3 regions of the Pseudomonas sp. NPDC079367 genome follow, and region 2 is predicted to be linked to each of the others. Evidence: predicted binding sites of a transcription regulator. Region 2 holds the regulator's gene; each other region holds the start of a gene.

Region 1 (7,918 bases), on a different contig from region 2:
GGTGAGAATCCCGCCGGCAAGCAATACCAGCATCGCGACCAGCCAGGCCGAGACGTCTTCGCTGATAAAGCCCAGTATCTTCGGGCGCACGGGGTGCAACGACATAAAGACCACTCACTACGCGAGCATAGACGGGAAAACCCCATTGACCGTGTGTGAGTTATAGCTATTAGCCACTAATTTAGCTAGCTCGGGCGGATCCACGGAGCCTTTTAAAATCAAGGCTCTGAGGATCCAATCCCGACTAGCGTCAACGGGCCGCGATTTTCCAGGCGCGGTGGATCTTGGTATTGCGGGCGAAATCCGGATCAATGGTCTGCCCGCTGATTTCCTCGACCGCGTAACGCTCGGCGAGGTTGTCCTCCAACTGGAACTTGCGGAAGTTGTTGGAGAAATACAGCACACCGCCTGGTGCCAGACGCGCCATCGCCAGATCGATCAACTGCACCTGATCACGCTGCACATCGAAGATGCCTTCCATGCGCTTGGAATTGGAGAACGTGGGCGGGTCGATGAAAATCAGGTCGTACTCGTCACGGCTGCTTTCCAGCCACGCCATCACATCGCCCTGTTCCAGACGATTCTTGTCCGAGAAACCGTTCAGCGACAGGTTGCGCCGGGCCCAGTCCAGGTAGGTTTTCGACAGATCGACACTGGTAGTGCTGCGTGCGCCGCCCTTGGCCGCGTGCACGCTGGCGGTCGCGGTGTAGCAGAACAGATTGAGGAAGCGTTTGCCGGCCGCCTCCTTCTGAATGCGCATGCGCATCGGCCGGTGATCGAGGAACAGGCCGGTGTCGAGGTAGTCGGTGAGGTTGACCAGCAACTTCACGCCGCCCTCATTCACCTCGACGAACTTGCCCTGCGCCGCCTGACGCTCGTACTGCTTGGTGCCGCTCTGCCGCTCGCGACGTTTGACCACGACGTGGTTCTTGTCGACGTTCAACGCCTGCGGAATGGCCGCCAGCGCATCGAACATGCGCGCCGAGGCTTTTTCCGGGTCGATGGATTTCGGCGCGGCGTATTCCTGAACGTGCACCCAGTCGTGGTACAGGTCGATGGCCATCGCATATTCCGGCATGTCGGCATCATAGACGCGGTAGCAATCGATGCCTTCGCGCTTGACCCATTTGCCCATGGCTTTGAGATTTTTCTGCAGGCGGTTGGCAAACATCTGCCCGCCTTCGCTCAGGCGCGGCTGCTCGATCACTGGTGCCGGGGCTGGCGTCGGCTTGATCGGGTTGCCGTTCTTGTTGAACTTGCGCTCTTGCGGCTCGTCCGGGGTCTGATCGTAAGCCGCTTGCTCGCGCTCGGCCTGACGCTGTTCCGGGGTGCGGCGTTCGCCAGTGACGAACTGATCCGGCAGCACCTTGATCAGCAGCAGCTTGCACGGCAACGCGCCGTTCCAGAATGAATACTGCTTGTGGCTGCGAATGCCCATGCGCTTGCCCAGGTCCGGGGCGCCGGTGAACACCGCCGCTTCCCAGTTCAGGCAGGCCTGACGCAGACGCTCGCCGAGATTCTGGTAGAGATACAACAGGCTGGCTTCGTCTCCGAGACGCTCGCCGTACGGCGGGTTACAGATCACCAGACCTTTCTGGTTCTGATCCGGGCGCGGCTCGAAGGTCGCCACTTCGCCCTGATAAATCTTGATCCACTCGCTGAGACCGGCACGTTCGACGTTGTTGCGGCCTGGCTGAATCAGTCGTGGATCGGCTTCATAACCGCGAATCCACAGCGGCGGTCTGGCCAGACCGGCAGCAGCACGTTCAGCCGCTTCTTCGTGAAGCTTTTTCCACAGCGCCGGCACGTGACCGAGCCACGCGGTAAAGCCCCACTGTTCGCGACGCAGATTCGGCGCCATGTCGGCAGCAATCATTGCTGCTTCAACCAGGAACGTACCAACACCGCACATCGGGTCAGCCAGCGCGCCGCCTTCGGCCGCAATGCGTGGCCAGCCGGAACGGATCAGGATCGCGGCCGCGAGGTTTTCCTTCAGCGGCGCCGCGCCCTGCTGCAAGCGATAACCACGCTGGTGCAGGCTGTGGCCGGACAGGTCGAGGGAGAGAATCGCTTCGCCGCGATCCAGACGCAGGTGAATGCGCAGGTCCGGGTTGAGTTTGTCGATGGATGGACGATCGCCCTGCGGCGTGCGCAGTTTGTCGACGATGGCGTCTTTGACTTTCAGCGCGCCGAAATGGGTGTTGTCGATGCCCGAGCCGTGGCCGCTGAACTCGACGGCCAGGGTGCCGTCGCTGAGCATGTGATCCTGCCAGTCGATGTCGAGCACGCCGTGGTAGAGGTCTTCGGCGTCCTTCATCGGGAAACGCTTGAGCACCAGCAACACACGGTTGGCCAGACGCGACCAGAGGCACAGGCGATAGGCGGTTTCCATGGTCGCCATGCCACGCACGGCGGAGGTGTGCTCGCGCGCTTCTTCAAGGCCAAGCCCGACGGCTTCCTCGATGAGCAGGCCTTCAAGGCCTTTGGGGCAAGTGAGGAAGAGTTCGAAACGATCGGACATGGTAATTCCAGAGCCTTTGGCTAGTGGGCCGGCAACGCATTGCCGACCCGGTTTTCAATCAGGCGCTTTTCTGAAAGAGCGCCCGCGTGGCACGAAGGTGTGCCGTTCCATCCCCGCTGCTCGGGTTAAAAGAGCTTAGATGCCGGGACAGATAAAAAAGTTGATGAAACAAAAAGACTGAAAGCGACCCTTCGTCGAATAGTACCCAAGCGCAAACGTGGGTCATTCTCACTAAAGGATTAACCCGCTGAGCCAGCGGGGCGCCGATCATACCGGGGTTTGCGCAGCGAACGTTGAATAAATGCGCGGTTACTTATCGCCATAGCATCCTTTACGTTACGTGCTTATGACAAAACGATCATTCCCTCGGTGTGACTCATTGGTTAGAACTGAGCACAGGTTGACGTCGCAACGGCGTCAACACCTTGGCTCGCCACGCCGGCAGCGAGCCGCACACTGGCAGGTTTTTTCTGCCCGACCTCGGTTGAGGTCAACGCGACACTACAGTCAACAAGTGAGGGAAACACCCTATGAGAAGACTTAAGCGTGATCCGTTGGAAAGAGCATTTTTGCGCGGATATCAATATGGCGTTGGTGGCAAATCCCGTGAGCTTTGCCCATTTACTCTACCGTCGGTACGCCAAGCCTGGATTAACGGCTGGCGAGAAGGACGCGGCGACAACTGGGACGGTATGACCGGCACTGCGGGAATCCACAGACTCAACGAACTTCACGCCGTCGGCTGACACAGGGCATTTATTCCGACACGACAATCTGAATATGCAATGAATTAACCACGCACGTCCTTCCCGGACGGCGGGCTTCGGCCCAGGGGCTCCTTCGAGGAGCCCTTTTTATTGCCGGTGTGGCTGACACACATCCCGTGTAGGAGCTGCCGAAGGCTGCGATCTTTTGATCTTGCTTTTGATTCTAAAAAAAAGATCAAAAGATCGCAGCCTTCGGCAGCTCCTACACTGACCTGTGTTATTTGCGCAACGCGGCGATTGCGTCTACCGATTCACGAATCAGCGCCGGGCCCTTATAGATGAAGCCGGAGTAAATCTGCACCAGGCTCGCGCCGGCAGTAATCTTCTCCGCCGCGTGCTTGCCTTCGGTAATCCCGCCAGCGGCAATGATCGGCAAGCGCCCGGCCAATTCGCCGGCCAGCACTTTCACGGTATTCGTGCTCTTCTCGCGCACCGGCGCCCCCGACAGACCGCCCGCCTCGTCACCATGTTCCATGCCTTCAACGCCGACACGGCTGAGGGTGGTGTTGGTGGCGATCACTGCGTTCATGCCGGTTTCGATCAACGCCTGGGCAACCTGCGCGGTTTCTTCGTCGGTCATGTCCGGGGCGATCTTGATCGCCAGCGGCACATGTTTGCCGTGACGCAGGGCCAGTTCGGCGCGACGCGTGGCCAGATCCGCGAGCAATTGCTTGAGCGAGTCACCGAACTGCAGGCTGCGCAGGCCCGGGGTATTCGGCGAGCTGACGTTGACGGTGACGTAGCTGGCGTAGGCGTAAACCTTGTCCAGGCAGATCAGGTAATCGTCGACCGCGCGCTCGACCGGGGTGTCGAAGTTCTTGCCGATATTGATCCCCAGTACGCCCTTGTATTTTGCCGCAGCGACCCGCGCCAGCAGGTTATCCACGCCGAGGTTGTTGAAGCCCATGCGGTTGATGATCGCCTCGGCTTCCGGCAGGCGGAAGATCCGTGGCTTCGGATTGCCCGGCTGCGGACGCGGGGTCACGGTGCCGATTTCGACAAAACCGAAACCCAACTGCGCGAAGCCATCGATGGCCGCGCCGTTCTTGTCCAGACCGGCCGCCAACCCCACCGGGTTCGGGAATTGGAGCCCCATGACGGTCACCGGCACTTGCGCCGGAGCCTTGCACAGCATGCCGTTGAGGCCCAAACGCCCACCCGCGCCGATCAGATCCAGCGACAGATCGTGGGAGGTTTCCGGGGAAAGTTTGAACAACAGCTGACGGGCCAGGGTGTACATGGGCGGCGATGACTCGAGCGGCGAAAAGAGGCGGCGATTATAGCCGGGCATCGTCCCCCGGCGCGAGGCGCCTGCGCGAATCAGGCGACTGGCATATGCCTTGCACCACCCCGCTCATCAGTCTGCCGACCAATGACGGCGCGCAGGCCAGGACAATGGCGTCGTCCCCGGGTTTTGCCTGCGCAGAATCCGGGACGGCGTTTTTTTTGAGGTAGCGTATGAACGAAACGTCCTTGGGGCCGCAGGCCTGGGTCAATGGCAGCGATGCGCCGGAAAAGAGCGCGATCAATCTCGGTTTCATGGCGCTGAGCGACTGCGCCTCGGTGGTGGTCGCCGCCACCCAGGGCTTCGCTCAGCCCTACGGCCTGACCCTGAACCTCAAGCGTCAGGCGTCATGGGCCAACCTGCGCGACAAACTGGTCAGCGGCGAACTGGATGCCGCGCACAGCCTGTACGGGCTGATTTATGCGGTGCACCTGGGCATCGGCGGCGTCGCCCCGACCGACATGGCGGTGCTGATGGGCCTGAACCAGAATGGCCAGAGCCTGAACCTGTCCCATGGCTTGCAACAGGCTGGCGTGAACAGTCCTGAAGCGCTCGACCGCCACGTGCACCAAAGCCGCGCAAAACTCACCTTCGCCCAGACCTTTCCCACCGGCACCCACGCGATGTGGCTTTATTACTGGCTGGCGAGCCAGGGCATCCATCCGTTGCAGGATGTCGACAGTGTGGTAGTGCCGCCGCCGCAAATGGTCGCGCACCTGCAAGCCGGGCGCATCGACGGTTTTTGCGTCGGCGAACCCTGGGCGGCCAGCGCGGTGCAACAGGGGCTCGGCTTCACTCTGGCGACCAGCCAGAGCATCTGGCCCGACCACCCGGAAAAAGTCCTCGGCTGCACCCGGGCGTTCGTCGAGCAATACCCCAACACCGCGCGGGCGCTGGTCATGGCCATTCTTGAGGCCAGCCGCTTCATCGAACAAAGCCCGGAAAACCGCCGCAGCACCGCCCAATTACTCAGCGCTGCGGAATACCTCGACACCCCGGCCACCTGCATCGAGCCGCGCTTTATGGGCGACTACGCCGACGGCCTCGGCAATCGCTGGCAGGATCCGCACGCGCTGCGTTTTCACGGCGATGGCGAGGTCAATCTGCCCTACCTTTCCGACGGCATGTGGTTCATGACCCAGTTCCGCCGCTGGGGCCTGTTGCGCGAGGACCCGAATTATCTGGCCGTCGCCCGTCAGGTTCAGCATCTGGATCTGTATCGCGAGGCCGCCAGCGCTATCGGTGTCGCGACTTCATATGCAGACCTGCGCAGCAGCCAGTTGCTCGACGGCAAGGTCTGGGATGGCAGCGATCCGGCGGGCTATGCGCGCAGTTTCAAACTGCACGCCCTGAACGACGCCACCCCCCTACTCGCCCAGCGCTGACAGGAGATCGCGAACATGTTGCGCATTCTGCTGATCAACGACACCGCGAAAAAAGTCGGACGCCTGAAAGCGGCGCTGACCGAGGCCGGCTTCGAAGTGATCGATGAGTCCGGCCTGACCATCGACCTGCCGGCGCGCGTCGAAACGGTGCGTCCGGACGTGATCCTGATCGATACCGAGTCACCGAGCCGCGATGTCATGGAGCAAGTGGTACTGGTCAGCCGCGACCAGCCACGGCCGATCGTGATGTTCACCGACGAACATGACCCAGGGGTGATGCGTCAGGCGATCAGGTCCGGGGTCAGTGCCTACATCGTCGAAGGCATTCACGCACAGCGCTTGCAGCCGATTCTCGACGTGGCGATGGCGCGCTTCGAGACTGACCAGGCCTTGCGCGCGCAATTGCAGGCGCGCGACCAGCAACTGGCCGAACGCAAGCGCATCGAACTGGCCAAGGGTTTGCTGATGAAGATGAAGGACTGCAACGAGGAAGAGGCCTACACGCTGATGCGCCGCCAGGCCATGAGCCGCCAGCAGAAGCTTATTCAAGTGGCGGAGCAGATCATTGCCATGAGTGAGTTGCTGGGCTGAATGATCGTCCCCACGCTCTGCGTGGGAATGCATCACGTGACGCTCTGCGTCACCTCGCAAGAGCGGACGCAGAGCGTCCATGGCGGCATTCCCACGCGGAGCATGGGAACGATCTGACCCTCCTGTAGGAGCTGACGAGTGCAACGAGGCTGCGATCTTTTCGAGCCTTGGCACAAATCTCGCTATGTAAACCGCACAGGTAACCAACGGCGGTTGCCCCACCCACGACAAAGACGTCGCTCACCCCATTCGCCCTCGCGCGGATCCGGTAGCGGCGTTTTTGCGTTTTGGCCCCACAGAGCGGGGCCGGTGGTGCGGCCGTGCAGGCGCTCCACCTGCTGTGCATGACTCCTTTCGAGACTCTTTTCAGCCGAGGTGCGCGATGAATTCAAGCTTCTGGAAATCCGGCCATACCCCGACCCTGTTCGCGGCCTTCCTGTATTTCGACCTGAGCTTCATGGTCTGGTACCTGCTCGGCCCGCTGGCGGTGCAGATCGCCGCCGATCTGCACCTGACCACCCAGCAGCGCGGCCTCGTTGTCGCCACGCCCATTCTCGCCGGCGCGGTGTTGCGCTTCGCCATGGGCATGCTCGCCGATCGCTTGTCGCCAAAAACCGCCGGGCTGATCGGCCAGGTCATCGTCATCTGCGCGTTGTTCGGCGCCTGGAAACTGGGCATCCACAGTTACGAACAGGCGCTGATCCTCGGTCTGTTTCTCGGCATGGCCGGCGCCTCGTTCGCCGTAGCCCTGCCGCTGGCCTCGCAGTGGTACCCGCCAGAGCATCAGGGCAAAGCCATGGGCATCGCCGGCGCGGGCAACTCCGGCACTGTGTTTGCCGCGCTGCTGGCGCCGGTGATTGCCGCCGCGTTCGGCTGGAGCAATGTCTTCGGCTTCGCCCTGATCCCGCTGGTTTTGACTTTGGCGCTGTTCGCCCTGTTGGCAAAAAACGCCCCACAGCGACCGAAACCGAAAGCCATGGCCGATTACTTCAAAGCCCTTGGTGATCGCGACAGTTGGTGGTTCATGTTTTTCTACAGCGTCACCTTCGGCGGTTTCATCGGCCTGGCGAGCGCCCTACCCGGTTACTTCAACGATCAATACGGTCTGAGCCCGGTGACCGCTGGTTACTATACCGCTGCCTGTGTGTTCGGCGGCAGCCTGATGCGGCCGTTGGGTGGCGCACTGGCCGATCGCTTCGGTGGCATCCGCACCTTGCTGGCGATGTACACCGTTGCCGCCATCTGCATCGCGGCCGTCGGCTTCAATCTGCCAAGTTCCTACGCGGCGCTGGCGCTTTTCGTCTGCACCATGCTCGGCTTGGGCGCGGGCAACGGTGCGGTTTTCCAATTGGTGCCGCAGCGTTTTCGC
Region 2 (7,918 bases):
TACCGCCGAAGATTTTGCGTTCTCGCATCCGGGCGGCGCACTTGGCCGACGCCTGTTGCTGAAAGTGGAAAACGTCATGCACGCCGGAGAGCAACTGCCGCAGGTACAACGCGGCACCCTGCTCAAGGATGCGTTGATGGAAATGACCCGCAAGGGCCTCGGCATGACCGCTATCCTTGAAGCCGACGGCAAACTCGCCGGGATCTTCACCGACGGTGATCTGCGCCGCACCCTGGATCGCACCATCGACATTCGCAACGCCACCATCGACGAAGTGATGACCGCACACGGCAAGACCGCGCGGCCCGACATGCTTGCCGCTGAAGCCTTGAAAATCATGGAAGACCATCGAATCAGCGCCCTGGTAGTCGTCGACGAGGAGGATCGCCCGATCGGCGCCTTCAACCTCTCCGATCTGCTGCGCGCAGGAGTCATGTAATGAGCAACGATCTGCTGCAACGCGGCAAAGCGATCAAACTGGCAGTCTTTGACGTCGACGGTGTGCTCACCGACGGCCGCCTGTACTTCCTCGAAGACGGCAGCGAGTTCAAGACCTTCAACACCCTCGACGGCCAGGGCATCAAGATGCTGATGAATGCCGGCGTGCAAACCGCGATCATCAGCGGACGCAAGACCCCGGTGGTCGAGCGGCGCGCGAAGAACCTCGGTATTCCGCACCTGTTCCAGGGGCGCGAAGACAAATTGGTGGTACTCGACGGTTTGCTCGCACAACTGGGCCTAAGCTATGAAGAAGTCGCCTACCTTGGTGACGACCTGCCAGACTTGCCGGTGATTCGCCGCGTAGGGCTGGGCATGGCGGTGGCCAACGCTGCCGAATTTGTCCGCGAGCACGCCCACGGCGTTACCCGCGCCCGTGGCGGCGAAGGTGCCGCCCGCGAGTTTTGCGAATTGATCCTGCGCGCCCAGGGCCGCCTCGAAGCGGCCAACGCCGCGTATCTGTGAGCCTGACCATGTTTAGCAAAAAGTTTCGCAATTTCCTGCTGTTCGGCTGCATTGCGGCGATCTTCGCTGCCGTGGGCTATTGGAACATCAGCCCGGAACGCTTCCTCGACAAGCCACCGGTCTCGACCGCCGAAAATCCGATCGATTGGTACGCGACCAACACGCACACCATTCAGTACCTGCCCGACGGCAAGGTGCAGTACGAGATGACCTCAGACAAGGCCGAGCACGTCAAGGCCACCGACATTACGCTGGTGACCAAACCTGATCTGAACATGTATCGCGGAACCGACTTCCCATGGCACGTAACCAGCGAGCGCGGCGAAGTGAACTCCGGCGGCACCGAAGTGGAATTGATCGATTCGGTGCGCGTACAACGCACCGATGAGAAACAGCGCGGCACCCTGATCACCAGCACCCGCATGACCGTGTTCCCGCAGCAAGAATATGCGCAGACCGCGCAACCCGTTAGAATCGAGGGCGCTGGCGGCGTATCGACTGGCGTCGGAATGAAAGCGTACCTGAAGGACAGCAGGATACACCTGCAATCGAACGTAAGAGGACAGTATGAGGCTCGTTAAAACCCTCCCTATTTTGCTCAGTCTGGGCGCAGCACTGGGAAGCGCGAGCGCCTGGTCCCTGCCGAACGATCAGCAGCAACCTATCCGCATTCAGGCCGACGACGCCCAACTCGACGACAAGAATGGCATCGCCACCTATAAAGGTGACGTGATCATCACCCAGGGCTCGATGATCGTTAAAGGCAACACCGTGACGATGACTCGCGCGCCCAATGGCGACATCGACGTGGTGACCTCGGTGGGCAACCTGGCTTACTTCGAGCAGTTGCAGACGCAGGGCGACGCCAAGCCCGTTCAAGGCTACGGCGTGACGATTCAATACCACGCTCAGCAAAACCGTGTGGTGCTGATCGACAAGGCCAAGGTCGTCGACAAGGACGGCAACGTCACCCAAGGCGAAAAAATCGTCTATGACACCGTGAAAAAACTGGCCAGCGCCGGTCGCGCCACGGGCAGCAAGGTCACCGAAGCGCGTCCGCGCATCGATATGGTGATCCAGCCGAAGAAGAAAACCGAAGAGAAATCCCAGTAATGGCAACTCTGAAAGCTCAGCACCTGGCCAAGGCCTATAAAAGCCGCCAGGTCGTGCGTGACGTCAGCCTGTCGATCGACAGCGGGCAGATCGTCGGCTTGCTCGGCCCCAACGGCGCCGGCAAGACCACGTGCTTCTACATGATCGTCGGCCTGGTGCAGGCCGATCAGGGCCGCGTGCTGATCGATGATCTGGACGTCAGCCACCAGCCAATGCACGGCCGCGCCAAGGCCGGTATCGGCTATCTGCCGCAAGAAGCGTCGATCTTCCGCAAACTGTCGGTTGCCGACAACATCATGGCGATCCTCGAGACCCGCCCGGAGCTCGACAAGGCCGGTCGCCGCAAGGAGCTGGAAAGCCTGCTGCAGGAATTCCACATCAGCCACATCCGCGACAACCTCGGCATGAGCCTGTCCGGCGGCGAGCGCCGTCGGGTGGAAATCGCCCGAGCCTTGGCCACTGCGCCAAAATTCATTCTGCTCGACGAACCGTTCGCGGGTGTCGACCCAATCTCGGTCGGCGACATCAAGCAGATCATCCACCACCTCAAGGCCAAAGGCATCGGTGTGCTGATCACCGACCACAACGTCCGCGAGACCCTGGATATCTGCGAGACCGCTTACATCGTGAACGACGGTCAACTGATCGCTGAAGGCGATGCCGAGACCATCCTGGCCAACGATCTGGTCAAGGAAGTGTATCTGGGTCACGAGTTCCGCCTGTAAGCGCGACAGCGCTGTATCGATTCAAGGCGCATTTATCCGCTTTAATTGTTACAGCGCTCTAGGCAAACACTTCAGTTTCAGGCATATAATTTGCTTAAGTTTGGCGCTTCGGCGCCCTGTAGTGGATGGCGCAAAGCGCCGGCGAATAAGGTGTTAAGCCCCTGCCATGAAACCATCGCTAGTCTTGAGAATGGGCCAGCAGCTGACGATGACACCGCAGCTGCAACAGGCCATCCGCCTGCTCCAATTGTCGACCTTGGACCTGCAACAGGAGATCCAGGAGGCTCTGGAATCCAATCCGATGCTCGAGCGCCAGGAAGAAGGCGACGACTTCGACAACGCCGATCCTCTGGCCGACAACGCCGAACAGAAACCCGCCGAAATCCAGGAACCTTCCTATCAGGAAGCCGCTCCGACGGTGGATAACCTCGAGGATGGCGAATGGAACGAACGCATCCCCAATGAACTGCCCGTGGATACGGCATGGGAAGATGTCTATCAGACCAGCGCCAGCAGCCTGCCCAGCAGCGATGACGACGAATGGGATTTCACCACCCGCACCTCCGCCGGCGAAAGCCTGCAGAGCCACCTGCTCTGGCAACTGAACCTGGCGCCGATGTCCGACACCGATCGCCTGATCGCCGTCACTCTGATCGACTGCATCAATAATCAGGGCTATCTGGACGAAACACTCGAAGAAATTCTTGAAGCGTTCGATCCGGAACTGGACATCGAACTCGACGAGATCGAAGCCGTCCTGCATCGCATCCAGCAATTTGAGCCCGCCGGGATCGGCGCGCGCAACCTCAGCGAATGCCTGCTTTTGCAACTGCGCCAGTTGCCGGCCAAAACACCGTGGCTGGCCGAGGCCAAGCGCCTCGTCGCCGATTACATCGACCTGCTCGGCAGCCGCGATTACAGCCAGTTGATGCGCCGCATGAAGCTCAAGGAAGACGAACTGCGCCAGGTCATCGAGCTGGTGCAGAGCCTTAATCCGCGCCCGGGCTCGCAGATCGAGTCGACCGAAGCCGAATACGTCATTCCTGACGTGATCGTGCGCAAGGACAACGAACGCTGGCTGGTTGAGCTGAACCAGGAATCGGTGCCACGCTTGCGCGTCAACGCCCAGTACGCCGGTTTCGTCAAACGCGCCGACACCAGCGCCGACAACACCTTCATGCGCAATCAGTTGCAGGAAGCCCGCTGGTTCATCAAGAGCCTGCAGAGCCGCAATGAAACCCTGATGAAAGTAGCCACGCAGATCGTCGAGCATCAGCGCGGTTTTCTGGAGTACGGCGACGAAGCGATGAAGCCGTTGGTATTGCATGACATCGCCGAAGCAGTCGGCATGCACGAATCGACGATTTCCCGGGTGACTACGCAAAAATTCATGCATACCCCGCGCGGTATCTATGAACTCAAATACTTTTTCTCCAGCCACGTCAGCACCTCCGAAGGCGGCGAATGCTCGTCCACGGCGATCCGCGCGATCATCAAGAAACTGGTCGCTGCGGAAAATCAGAAAAAGCCGTTGAGTGACAGCAAGATCGCTGGTTTACTGGAGGCACAAGGCATTCAGGTGGCTCGCCGCACCGTCGCCAAGTACCGCGAATCCCTCGGAATCGCGCCTTCGAGCGAACGCAAGCGGTTGATGTAAGCCACGTTACAGCGTTCCAGTGGCAGGCTTTTCGGCCTGCCGCTTTATGCACTGGCAACGAAGGAGAAGCTGTATGCAAGTCAACATCAGTGGACACCAACTGGAAGTGACCCAACCTCTGCGTTCCTACATCGAGGAAAAACTCCAACGACTGGAGCGACATTTCGACAAGATCACCAACGTGCAGGTGACGATGTGTGTCGAAAAACTGAAGCAGAAGATCGAAGCCACCTTGCATATCCCCGGCAGCGAAGTGGTCGCCAACGCAGAAGATACTGACATGTACGCTGCGATCGACTCACTCACCGACAAGCTGGATCGCCAACTCAAAAAGCATAAGGAAAAGACCCAGAGCCTCCTACAGGGCGCGACCGGTCGTTAACACCCCTATCCCATGATCCGACTTGAAACCATCCTGACCCCCGGCCGTTCCCAGGTGAACGCGCCGGGCGGCAGCAAGAAAAAAGCCCTCGAACACATTGCCAACCTGATCCACCGCGAAGTGCCGGATCTGGCGATGCAGGATGTTTTCGAGGCGTTGATCGCCCGTGAAAAACTCGGCTCCACCGGTTTTGGTAACGGCATCGCCATTCCCCACTGCCGCCTCAAGGGCTGCACGGCGCCAGTCAGTGCGCTGCTGCACCTTGAAGCTCCAATCGATTTCGACGCCATCGACGGCGCCCCGGTTGACCTGCTGTTCGTGCTGCTGGTCCCGGAGGCCGCGACCGACGCGCATCTGGAGTTGTTGCGCCAGATCGCGAGCATGCTTGATCGCAAGGAAGTGCGCGAAAAGCTGCGCAGCGCCGCGAGCAACGAAGCCTTGTACCAGGTTGTACTGGACGAGCAGAACGGGCACTAATCATGCGTTTGATCATCGTCAGTGGCCGTTCGGGATCGGGTAAAAGTACCGCCCTGAACGTCCTTGAGGACAACGGCTACTACTGCATCGACAACCTGCCGGCCGGTTTGCTGCCGGAACTGGCCGAGCGGGCGTTGATCCATACCGAGCTGGCGCAGCCGCTGGTGGCCGTGTCGATCGATGCGCGCAACCTGCCGAGCCATCTGTCACGCTTCCCCGAACTGCTCGAAGACGTCCGCGCCAAGCATATCAAGTGCGATGTGCTGTATCTGGACGCCGACGAAGAAACCCTGCTCAAGCGTTTTTCCGAGACCCGTCGTCGTCACCCGCTCAGCAATGCCAATCGCTCACTGGCCGAAGCCATCCACGATGAAACCGCCCTGCTCGGCCCGATCGCCGATCTGGCCGACCTGAAAATCAACACCACCAGCCTGAATCTGTATCAACTGCGCGACACCCTCAAGTTACGGCTGTTGAATCAGCCGGAGCCCGGCACTGCGTTTCTGGTTGAATCGTTCGGCTTCAAACGTGGCATGCCGGTCGACGCCGACCTGGTGTTCGATGTGCGTTGCCTGCCCAATCCGTACTGGAAACCGGAGCTGCGCGCGCAATCCGGCCTCGATGCACCGGTGGCCGAGTACCTGGCGCAGCAGCCGGATGTCGAAGAAATGTATCAGGACATCTTCGCTTACCTGAACAAGTGGCTGCCACGTTTCGCCGCCAGCAATCGCGCCTACGTCACCATTGCCATTGGCTGCACCGGCGGACACCACCGCTCCGTCTACCTGACCGAACGCCTGGGCCAGGCCCTGCAGAAAACCCTCAAGAACGTCCAGGTTCGCCACCGCGACCTCACCTAAAGGACTCACATCGCGATGCCTGCTCGTGAAATCGAAATCATCAACAAGCTGGGTCTGCACGCCCGGGCATCGGCCAAATTTGTCGGCGTGGCCGGCAAGTTTCCCGAGACGACGATAAGAGTGGGTCGCACGCCCGAGACCACAGTGGACGGTAAAAGCATCATGGCAATGATGATGCTTGCAGCGGGCAAAGGCACCAAAATCCACTTGAGCACCGAAGGCGCACAGGCTGAAGAGGCCATGGACGCCTTGGTGGAGCTGATCAACAACTACTTCGACGAAGGCGGCTGACCGCCGAACATCAAAAAATCGCAGCCTGCGGCAGCGCCTGCAGGGAGGCACATTCCAGATGCAGGCGCTGCCGAAGGCTGCGATCTTTTGACCTTCTTAACCCAGCGCCGTGTCCATCGCCATCATCAGACAAAACCCGATCAACAAGCCAAGACTGGCCAGCTTGTCATGGCCATGCCTACGCGACTCGGGAATCACCTCGTGAGTCACCACCAGCAACATTGCCCCCGCAGCCAGCGCCAATCCCAAAGGCAACAACACCTGGGCCAGACTCACCAGCCACGCACATAACAGCGCAAACACCGGTTCCACCACCCCCGACGCCGCGCCGATCAGAAACGCTCTGACCCGTGACATTCCTGCGCCGGCCAGCACCAGCGCAATCACCAGACCCTCCGGCACATCCTGCAAGGCGATGCCCATCGCCAGGCTGTCGGCATCCGCCATCCCGCCACCTGCAGACACGCCAACCGCCATGCCTTCCGGTATGTTGTGCGCAATGATGGCGAAAACGAACAGCCAGATTCGTGGTGGAATCACCGGATGTTCCGGCGTGCCGACGAGCATCTCCGGCGAGGCACCGGACACCCTGCGATCCACCAGATACAGGCCGAACGCGCCAAACAGGATGCCGAAGCAGATCAGACTACTGGCAGCCCACGGCGTCAGGCCAAGACTCTCAGCTGCCGCAATGCCCGGCACGATCAACGAAAATGCCGTCGCCGCCAGCATCACTCCGGCACCAAATCCCAGCAAGGTGTCGCTGAGTGCTTGCGGCATGCGGCGGATCACCAGCACCGGCACCGCGCCCAGCGCCGTGCCCAAGGCGCAGATGGCACCGCCCTGCAGCGCCCGCAACAGCCGTGGTACCAGATTCAGCCAGTGCAAACCGTGGGCAACCAGCAAACTCATTCCCGCCAACAGCAACAGCGAACCCGCCGCGTAACGAAACATGCGCCCGCTGCCAATCGCCAGTGTTTCCGTGCCCATATTCGGCCCTGATCGTTTTTATTGCAGGCTTAGACCAGTGCGGCTTGATAGCGCGCAGCGACTTCCGGCCAGTTGATCACGTTATAGAACGCGTTGATGTATTCCGGGCGACGGTTCTGGTAGCGCAGGTAGTAGGCGTGCTCCCAGACGTCGAGGCCAAGGATTGGTGTGTTGCCGTGCATCAACGGGCTGTCCTGGTTGCCGCTGCTTTCCACGATGAGCTTTTTCTGCGCAGTCACGCTGAGCCAGGCCCAGCCGCTGCCGAACCGGGTCAGCGCGGCCTTGGTGAACGCTTCCTTGAAACGCTCGAGTCCGCCCAGTTGTTCGTCGATGGCCCTGGCCAGCTCGCCGTCAGGCTTGCCGCCACCGTTGGGCACCATCACTTCCCAGAACAGCGAGTGATTGGCATGGCCGCCGCCCTGATTGATCACCGCCGCGCGAAGGTTTTCCGGCAGTTGCT
Region 3 (7,918 bases), on a different contig from region 2:
TCAGGGCGCCATGGGCCGGTTTTTGCTGGAGTCGGGGCTGATCGCCTTGCTGGCGATTCAGCCGGTGATGATCACCCTGTTGCTTGCCGCGATCATCGGGCCGATCTCTCTGGGCGGCTGGCTGTTCGCGGCCGGCTCGCTGGCGCCCAAGTTCAGCCGGATGAATCCAGCGGCCGGCCTGAAACGGATGTTCTCGTTCAAGGCCGTGGTCGAACTGCTCAAGGCACTGGCCAAGTTCCTGATCACTCTCGGTGTGGCGCTGCTGGTGCTGTCGGCCGACGTCGATGACTTGTTGCGCATCGCTCATGAGCCGCTGGATCAGGCGATTATCCACAGCGTGCTGCTGGTCGGCTGGAGCACGCTGTGGCTGGCCTGCGGTCTGATCATCATCGCCGCCGTCGACGTGCCGGTGCAGCTGTGGGAAGCGCACAAGAAACTGCTGATGACCAAGCAGGAAGTGCGCGACGAACACAAGGATCAGGAAGGCCGACCGGAGGTCAAGCAGCGCATCCGTCAGACCCAGCGTGAAATGTCGCAGCGGCGCATGATGGCGGCGATTCCTGAAGCCGACGTGGTCATCACCAACCCGACCCACTACGCCGTCGCGCTCAAATACGACTCGGAGAAGGGCGGCGCACCGGTGCTGCTGGCCAAGGGTAGCGACTTCATCGCCCTGAAAATCCGCGAGATCGCCGTGGCCAACAACGTCATGCTGCTGGAATCCCCGGCGCTGGCGCGCTCGATTTATTACTCCACCGAGCTTGAGCAGGAAATCCCCGGCGGCCTGTATCTGGCGGTGGCCCAGGTGTTGGCTTACGTCTATCAGATCCGCCAACACCAGGCAGGCAAGGGCAAGCGTCCGGATCCGTTGAAGGATGATTTGCCGATTCCACCGGATTTGCGTCGGGATACCTGACCTTCCCGTGTGACACAAAAACCGCCGTCCCGATTGAATGGGGTGGCGGTTTTTTTGTGATCATTCCCACGCAGAGCGCGGGAATGATCAGCGTTAGGCCGGCCTACTGCGGCAACTCCAGATTATCCAGCACCCGATTCACCGCCAATTCCCCAAGCATGATCAGCTGCGCAATCCCCATCAGGGTTCGGCGCTGGGATGGTTTCACCAGTCCGGCAAATTCCTGGGCGATGGTTTTAGCTGAGGCGAGGGTTTCGCAGGCGTTGGCCAGCAGGTCTTCGTTTTTGGTGTCGGCGGTGACGGCGTACATGGCGCGGGGGCTGTAGGGCGGTGGGGTCGAGCCGGGCGGGCAGAGGTAGTGGTCGAGGGCGCGGTCGGCGGCTTGGTGGAGTTTTTTTGAATCGAGGGATTCGTAGGGAGAGGTGGGGTCGGTTTCGGGTGGGTTGGGTGTTGGTTTGATCATGGTGAAGCTCCTGAGGTTATGGAGCCACTCTTTTTCCTGTCGCTAAACAGGTGAAGGTGGCAGCTGTACGCAGGTTAGCGAACCGGTCTCAGGCACCCCGGTAGACCCTAAGGTCTCCCGCATACAGCCGCCATAACGTTATTGCGGGCGAAAAATCCCGCAACGAAGCCACGATCGCTGATGCACTGAGTTGGTCCGGGTCGCTAAACCCGATCGCTGATTCGTCAGCGACCGGACCACAATAGAATCCGACCCCAAAGCGCACAAGCCGGCGGATTCTGGCTTGGCTGTAGGCATTGGCGCAAGGTTTTGTAGTCTTGAGACCGTGTCTGCAGGTGTCTTTTAAACTCGTCGTTTAAAACAAGATCGCAGCCTTCGGCAGCTCCTACAGGAGACGTAAATCCATGTAGGAGCTGCCGAAGGCTCGGGCCGCGATCGGACGATCTTTTCTGCTTGGGCAAAAGTTGGAAAGCTTCTTGCAATAGCCGCCCTGCGCCCGCTCGGGGCGTCAAAAGTTTGCTTTAAAGGAACGGGGAAAACCGGTGGATCGCTCTCAGTTACTCAACACTGCTCGCACAAACGTTGCCGACCTCAGTCGAGGCAATCTGGGCGTGCCGTTGTTGCTGCTGGTCATGCTGGCGATGATGATGTTGCCGGTGCCGCCGTTCCTGCTCGACGTCTTTTTTACGTTCAACATTGCCCTGTCCATCGTCGTCCTGCTGGTCTGCGTGTATGCGCTGCGGCCGCTGGATTTTGCCGTGTTCCCGACCATTCTGCTGGTGGCGACGCTCCTGCGCCTGGCCTTGAACGTGGCCTCCACACGGGTGGTAATGCTCAATGGTCAGGACGGCCACGAAGCCGCCGGCAAGGTGATCCAGGCCTTCGGTGAGGTGGTGATCGGCGGTAACTACGTGGTCGGTATCGTGGTGTTCGCGATTCTGATGATCATCAACTTCGTCGTAGTGACCAAGGGTGCCGGGCGGATTTCCGAGGTGAGCGCGCGCTTCACCCTCGATGCCATGCCCGGCAAACAAATGGCCATCGACGCCGACCTCAACGCCGGCCTGATCGACCAGAACCAGGCCAAGTCGCGCCGTCAGGAAGTTGCCCAGGAGGCGGAGTTCTACGGTTCGATGGACGGTGCCAGCAAGTTCGTCCGTGGTGACGCCATCGCTGGCCTGCTGATTCTGTTCATCAACCTCATCGGCGGCATGGCCGTGGGTATCTTCCAGCACGGCATGAGCTTCGGCGATGCTGGCAGGGTTTACGCCTTGTTGACCATCGGTGACGGTTTGGTGGCGCAATTGCCATCACTGTTGTTATCGACAGCGGCGGCGATCATGGTGACCCGTGCTTCCGGTTCGGAAGACATGGGCAAGCAGATCAACCGCCAGATGTTTGCCTCGCCCAAAGCGCTGGCCGTAGCCGCTGGTTTGATGGCGGTGATGGGCCTGGTGCCGGGCATGCCGCACTTCTCCTTCCTGAGCATGGCGGCGCTGGCTGCGGGCGGCGCGTACCTGTTCTGGAAGAAGCAGAACGTCGCCAAGGTCGTGGCGCTGGAAGAGGTCAAGCGTCAGCAGGAACTGCTGCCGTCACCGGCTCGCGCCATGGAAACCAAAGAACTGGGCTGGGACGACGTGACCCCGATTGACATGATCGGCCTGGAAGTCGGCTATCGCCTGATTCCGCTGGTGGATCGCAATCAGGGCGGGCAATTGCTGGCGCGGATCAAGGGCGTGCGCAAGAAGCTCTCGCAGGATCTGGGCTTCCTGATGCCGACTGTGCACATCCGCGACAACCTCGATCTGGCGCCGAGCGCTTATCGCCTGACGCTGATGGGCGTGATTCTGGCAGAGGCCGAGATCTATCCGGACCGCGAACTGGCGATCAACCCCGGTCAGGTCTACGGCTCGCTCAACGGTATCAACGCCAAAGATCCGGCTTTCGGCCTGGAGGCGGTGTGGATCGAAATCAGCCAGCGTGCCCAGGCGCAATCGCTGGGCTACACCGTGGTTGACGCCAGCACCGTGGTCGCCACGCACTTGAACCAGATTCTGTACAAGCACTCCAGTGAGCTGATCGGCCACGAGGAAGTGCAGCAACTCATGCAATTGCTGGCCAAGAGCTCGCCGAAACTGGCCGAAGAGCTGGTGCCGGGCGTGGTTTCGCTGTCGCAGTTGCTCAAGGTTCTGCAAGCGCTGCTCGCCGAACACGTGCCGGTGCGCGACATTCGCAGCATCGCCGAAGCGATCGCGAACAACGCTGCCAAGAGTCAAGATACCGCCGCTCTGGTCGCTGCTGTGCGGGTCGGCGTATCGCGCGCCATCGTCCAAAGCATTGTAGGCACTGAGTCCGAGCTGCCTGTAATCACATTGGAACCAAGGTTGGAACAGATATTGCTCAATAGTCTGCAGAAGGCAGGACAAGGCTCGGAAGAAGGCGTTCTGCTGGAGCCGAGCATGGCCGAGAAGCTGCAACGTTCGTTGATCGAAGCGGCCCAGCGTCAGGAAATGCAAGGCCAACCGGTGATCCTGCTGGTCGCAGGCCCGATTCGCGCGATGCTCTCGCGCTTTGGTCGCCTCGCAGTCCCAGGGCTGCATGTGCTGGCCTACCAGGAAGTACCGGACAACAAGCAAGTGACCATCGTTGCGACAGTAGGGCCCAACGGCTGAGGTAGTGGTTTATGCAAGTTAAGCGTTTTTTCGCCGCCGATATGCGTCAGGCCATGAAGCTGGTTCGCGATGAGCTGGGCGCTGATGCCGCCATCATCGGCAACCGCCGCATCGCCGGCGGCGTCGAGTTGACGGCGGCACTGGATTACAAATTGTCGGCGCTGGCGCCACGGGTTCCGAACATGGAGCTCGAAGACGAGCTGCGCAAGACCCAGTCGCGCATCGTCACTGCCCAGGCCGAGCTGAGCCTGCGTGGCGAAGCCGACGGCAACACCAATCAGCAGTTGTTCGCCGGGCTGCCATTGACCGCAGGCCTGCCGCTGACCGCTGCCGAGCCGTTGAGCGAGCCGACCCACGCGGCGCCGGCGCGTCCGGCCGCAGCCCCTGCACAAGCCTCCGCCGGTGTCGATCCGCGTGCGCTGGACTCGATGCGTTTTGAATTGAACAGCCTGCGCGAGCTGATGGAAGTGCAGCTCGGCACGCTGGCCTGGAATCAGTTGCAAGGCAGCCGCCCAGCCCAGGCCAATCTCTATCGCCGTCTGCAGCGCATCGGCCTGTCCGGCCCGCTGTCGCGCGATCTGTTGGCACTGGTTACCGATATCGAAGAGCCGCGTCAGGCCTGGCGCATGCTGCTCGCTCACCTGGCGCGGATGATTGCCGTGCCGGAAGTCGAGCCGCTGGAAGAGGGCGGTGTGATTGCCATGGTCGGCCCGGCCGGCATGGGCAAGACCACGACGCTGGCCAAGCTTGCCGCGCGTTACGTGCTCAAGTACGGCGCGCAGAACGTCGCGCTGGTGAGCATGGACAGCTTCCGCATTGGCGCGCAGGAACAACTGAAAACCCTCGGTCGCATCCTCAACGTGCCAGTCACGCACGTCGATCCGGGTCAGTCGCTGGTACAGGCATTGGATCCACTGCTACGCAAGCGCGTGGTTTTGATCGATACTGCCGGGCTGCAGGCCAGTGATCCGGCGTTGCGCATGCAGCTTGAGAGCCTGGCCGGGCGTGGCATCCGCTCGAAAAATTATCTGGTCCTGGCAACCACCAGCCAGAAACAGGTTCTAACCGCCGCTTATCATAGTTACAAGCGTTGCGGGCTAGCCGGCTGCATCCTGACTAAACTGGATGAGACGGCCAGTCTCGGCGAAGTGTTGAGCCTGGCGATCAGTCATGAATTGCCGGTCGCGTACCTGACCGATGGCCCACGGATTCCGGATGATCTGCATCTGCCGCGCCGTCATCAACTGGTCAGCCGCGCCGTCAGCGTGCAAATGCAGGAAGAACCCAGCGAAGAAGCCATGGCTGACATGTTCGCTGATATCTATCACAGCCCGACCAAGCAGGTTGGCTGAGGTATTCATGAACAGTTTTTGTACCTACATCGATGGTCTGCCACGCATTGTTCCCATCGGGAACGCGCAGCCAGTAATGTGGCCTCCGTCTATGCAAGACAAGGTAAAGAAATAACATGGGCAGCATGCATCCCGTACAGGTGATCGCGGTGACCGGCGGCAAAGGTGGCGTCGGCAAGACTAACGTGTCAGTGAACTTGTCGCTGGCGCTGGCAGAGCTTGGCCGTCGGGTCATGCTGCTGGACGCCGACCTCGGTCTGGCGAACGTCGACGTTCTGCTGGGGCTGACCCCCAAACGCACGCTGGCCGACGTGATCGAAGGCCGCTGCGAACTGCGCGACGTGCTGTTGCAGGGCCCGGGCGGGATTCGCATCGTGCCGGCGGCCTCCGGCACGCAGAGCATGGTGCACCTGAGCCCGGCGCAACACGCCGGCCTGATCCAGGCGTTCAGTGACATCGGCGACAATCTCGACGTGCTGGTGATCGACACCGCTGCGGGTATTGGTGACTCGGTAGTCAGTTTCGTGCGCGCAGCGCAAGAGGTGTTGCTGGTGGTCTGCGACGAGCCAACTTCGATCACCGACGCTTACGCGCTGATCAAGTTGCTCAACCGCGACTACGGCATGAACCGCTTCCGCGTGCTGGCCAACATGGCACAGAGCCCGCAGGAAGGGCGCAACCTGTTCGCCAAGTTGACCAAGGTCACGGATCGTTTTCTCGACGTCGCTCTACAATACGTCGGCGCCGTGCCATACGACGAAAGCGTGCGCAAAGCGGTGCAGAAGCAGCGCGCCGTCTACGAAGCCTTTCCCCGTTCCAAGTGCGCGCTGGCCTTCAAGGCTATCGCCCAGAAGGTCGACACCTGGCCGCTGCCGGCGAACCCGCGCGGTCATCTGGAATTTTTCGTCGAGCGTCTCGTGCAGCAAACCGCAGGGCCTGTGATATGACCGCCAGTGGCATGAATCTTTACAAAAAGTCGGCGCGTGACGCGCAATACGAATTGATCGAGCGTTACGCGCCACTGGTCAAGCGCATTGCCTATCACTTGCTGGCACGCCTGCCGGCCAGTGTGCAGGTCGAGGACCTGATCCAGGCTGGGATGATCGGTCTGCTCGAAGTCTCGACCAAATACGACGCCAGCAAAGGCGCCAGTTTCGAAACGTACGCGGGCATTCGAATCCGCGGCGCGATGCTCGACGAAGTGCGCAAAGGGGACTGGGCGCCACGCTCGGTTCACCGTAATACCAGGATGGTCAGCGACGCGATTCGCTCGATTGAAGCTAAAACCGGTCGTGACGCTAAAGATCACGAGGTTGCGGCCGAACTCCAATTGAGTCTCGACGATTACTACGGGATTCTGAATGACACCCTGGGCAGTCGCTTGTTCAGTTTCGACGACCTGTTGCAGGACGGCGAACACGAAGGGCTGCACGAGGATGGCGCCAGTGCTCATATGGAGCCGTCACGCGATCTGGAAGATGAACGCTTCCAGGCGGCGCTGGCGGACGCGATTGCCAATTTGCCGGAGCGTGAGCGACTGGTGTTGGCGCTGTACTACGACGAAGAGCTGAACCTCAAGGAAATCGGTGAAGTCCTTGGCGTCAGTGAATCGCGGGTCAGCCAGTTACACAGCCAGTGCGCGGCCCGTTTGCGGGGGCGTTTGGGGGAGTGGCGAGCGCGCTGAAGGCAGTGTGGGGACACTGCGAAACGAGGCTGGTGCGGTGATGAACGGCGCCGGTCTCGATCCGTTGTGCTCCAGACAAACTTCGAGTGCTATGCCGATTGATTGAAGTGGCGTGTCCAGGTGCTGGGCGCGTTTAAGACTGCTTGGAGGTCGAATTGAACAAAGACATGAAAATCCTCATCGTTGATGACTTCTCAACGATGCGGCGGATCATCAAGAACCTGCTGCGCGATCTTGGGTTCACCAACACCGTCGAGGCCGACGATGGCACCACTGCCATTCCGGTGCTCAACAGCGGCAGCATCGACTTTCTGGTAACGGACTGGAACATGCCGGGCATGACCGGTATCGACCTGCTGCGTCACGTGCGCGCCGATGAAAAACTCAAGCACCTCCCGGTGTTGATGGTGACTGCTGAAGCCAAGCGCGAGCAGATCATCGAGGCCGCTCAGGCCGGTGTGAACGGTTACGTAGTCAAACCTTTCACGGCTCAAGCGTTGAAAGACAAAATCGAGAAGATTTTCGAACGCATCGGCTGATGAATGCGCGGGGGAGCTATGGAGCATAACGAATCATCACAGGGCGATTTCGAATCGACCCTGAAAAAACACGCGGTCGAACTGGTCGAGAGCCTTGAAAAAGGCAAGTTCGGCGACGCGGTGCAACTGATCCATGAGCTCAATCAGACCCGTGACCGCGGCCTGTATCAGGAAGTGGGCAAGCTCACACGTGAACTGCACAGTGCGATCGTCAATTTCCAGATCGATCCGCACATGCCGCAGGCCGAGGAAGTGTCGCAAATCACCGACGCCACCGAACGCCTGGGCTATG

What was found. The regulator sigma-54, encoded in region 2, starts transcription at its own class of promoters, with help from an activator protein. The targets are predictions, from matches to a motif close to ANTGGCATNNANNTTGCTNT.
Region 1: ACIGDJ_RS22780 (CmpA/NrtA family ABC transporter substrate-binding protein) is a predicted target of sigma-54. The motif match lies at 4,616-4,635, and genes of this name have one in related genera.
Region 3: flhA (flagellar biosynthesis protein FlhA) is a predicted target of sigma-54. The motif match lies at 1,843-1,862, and genes of this name have one in related genera.

What each region holds. Positions count from the first base shown of each region.
Region 1 covers NZ_JBITTW010000038.1:8,873-16,790, reverse strand. Annotated here, with positions in the region: gene ACIGDJ_RS22800 (diguanylate cyclase) at 1-105, opposite strand, end outside; gene rlmKL (bifunctional 23S rRNA (guanine(2069)-N(7))-methyltransferase RlmK/23S rRNA (guanine(2445)-N(2))-methyltransferase RlmL) at 251-2,521, opposite strand; gene rmf (ribosome modulation factor) at 3,052-3,267, shown strand; gene ACIGDJ_RS22785 (quinone-dependent dihydroorotate dehydrogenase) at 3,506-4,528, opposite strand; gene ACIGDJ_RS22780 (CmpA/NrtA family ABC transporter substrate-binding protein) at 4,747-5,958, shown strand; gene ACIGDJ_RS22775 (ANTAR domain-containing response regulator) at 5,974-6,549, shown strand; gene ACIGDJ_RS22770 (nitrate/nitrite transporter) at 6,932-7,918, shown strand, end outside.
Region 2 covers NZ_JBITTW010000052.1:15,758-23,675, reverse strand. Annotated here, with positions in the region: gene ACIGDJ_RS26130 (KpsF/GutQ family sugar-phosphate isomerase) at 1-439, shown strand, start outside; gene ACIGDJ_RS26125 (HAD family hydrolase) at 439-963, shown strand; gene lptC (LPS export ABC transporter periplasmic protein LptC) at 972-1,544, shown strand; gene lptA (lipopolysaccharide transport periplasmic protein LptA) at 1,531-2,076, shown strand; gene lptB (LPS export ABC transporter ATP-binding protein) at 2,076-2,801, shown strand; gene ACIGDJ_RS26105 (RNA polymerase factor sigma-54) at 2,968-4,458, shown strand; gene hpf (ribosome hibernation-promoting factor, HPF/YfiA family) at 4,532-4,840, shown strand; gene ptsN (PTS IIA-like nitrogen regulatory protein PtsN) at 4,853-5,317, shown strand; gene rapZ (RNase adapter RapZ) at 5,320-6,177, shown strand; gene ACIGDJ_RS26085 (HPr family phosphocarrier protein) at 6,193-6,468, shown strand; gene ACIGDJ_RS26080 (ZIP family metal transporter) at 6,565-7,458, opposite strand; gene ACIGDJ_RS26075 (superoxide dismutase) at 7,488-7,918, opposite strand, start outside.
Region 3 covers NZ_JBITTW010000027.1:39,746-47,663, forward strand. Annotated here, with positions in the region: gene flhB (flagellar biosynthesis protein FlhB) at 1-916, shown strand, start outside; gene ACIGDJ_RS19400 (DUF6124 family protein) at 1,020-1,379, opposite strand; gene flhA (flagellar biosynthesis protein FlhA) at 1,922-4,051, shown strand; gene flhF (flagellar biosynthesis protein FlhF) at 4,063-5,403, shown strand; gene fleN (flagellar synthesis regulator FleN) at 5,520-6,350, shown strand; gene fliA (RNA polymerase sigma factor FliA) at 6,347-7,087, shown strand; gene ACIGDJ_RS19425 (chemotaxis response regulator CheY) at 7,255-7,626, shown strand; gene ACIGDJ_RS19430 (protein phosphatase CheZ) at 7,645-7,918, shown strand, end outside.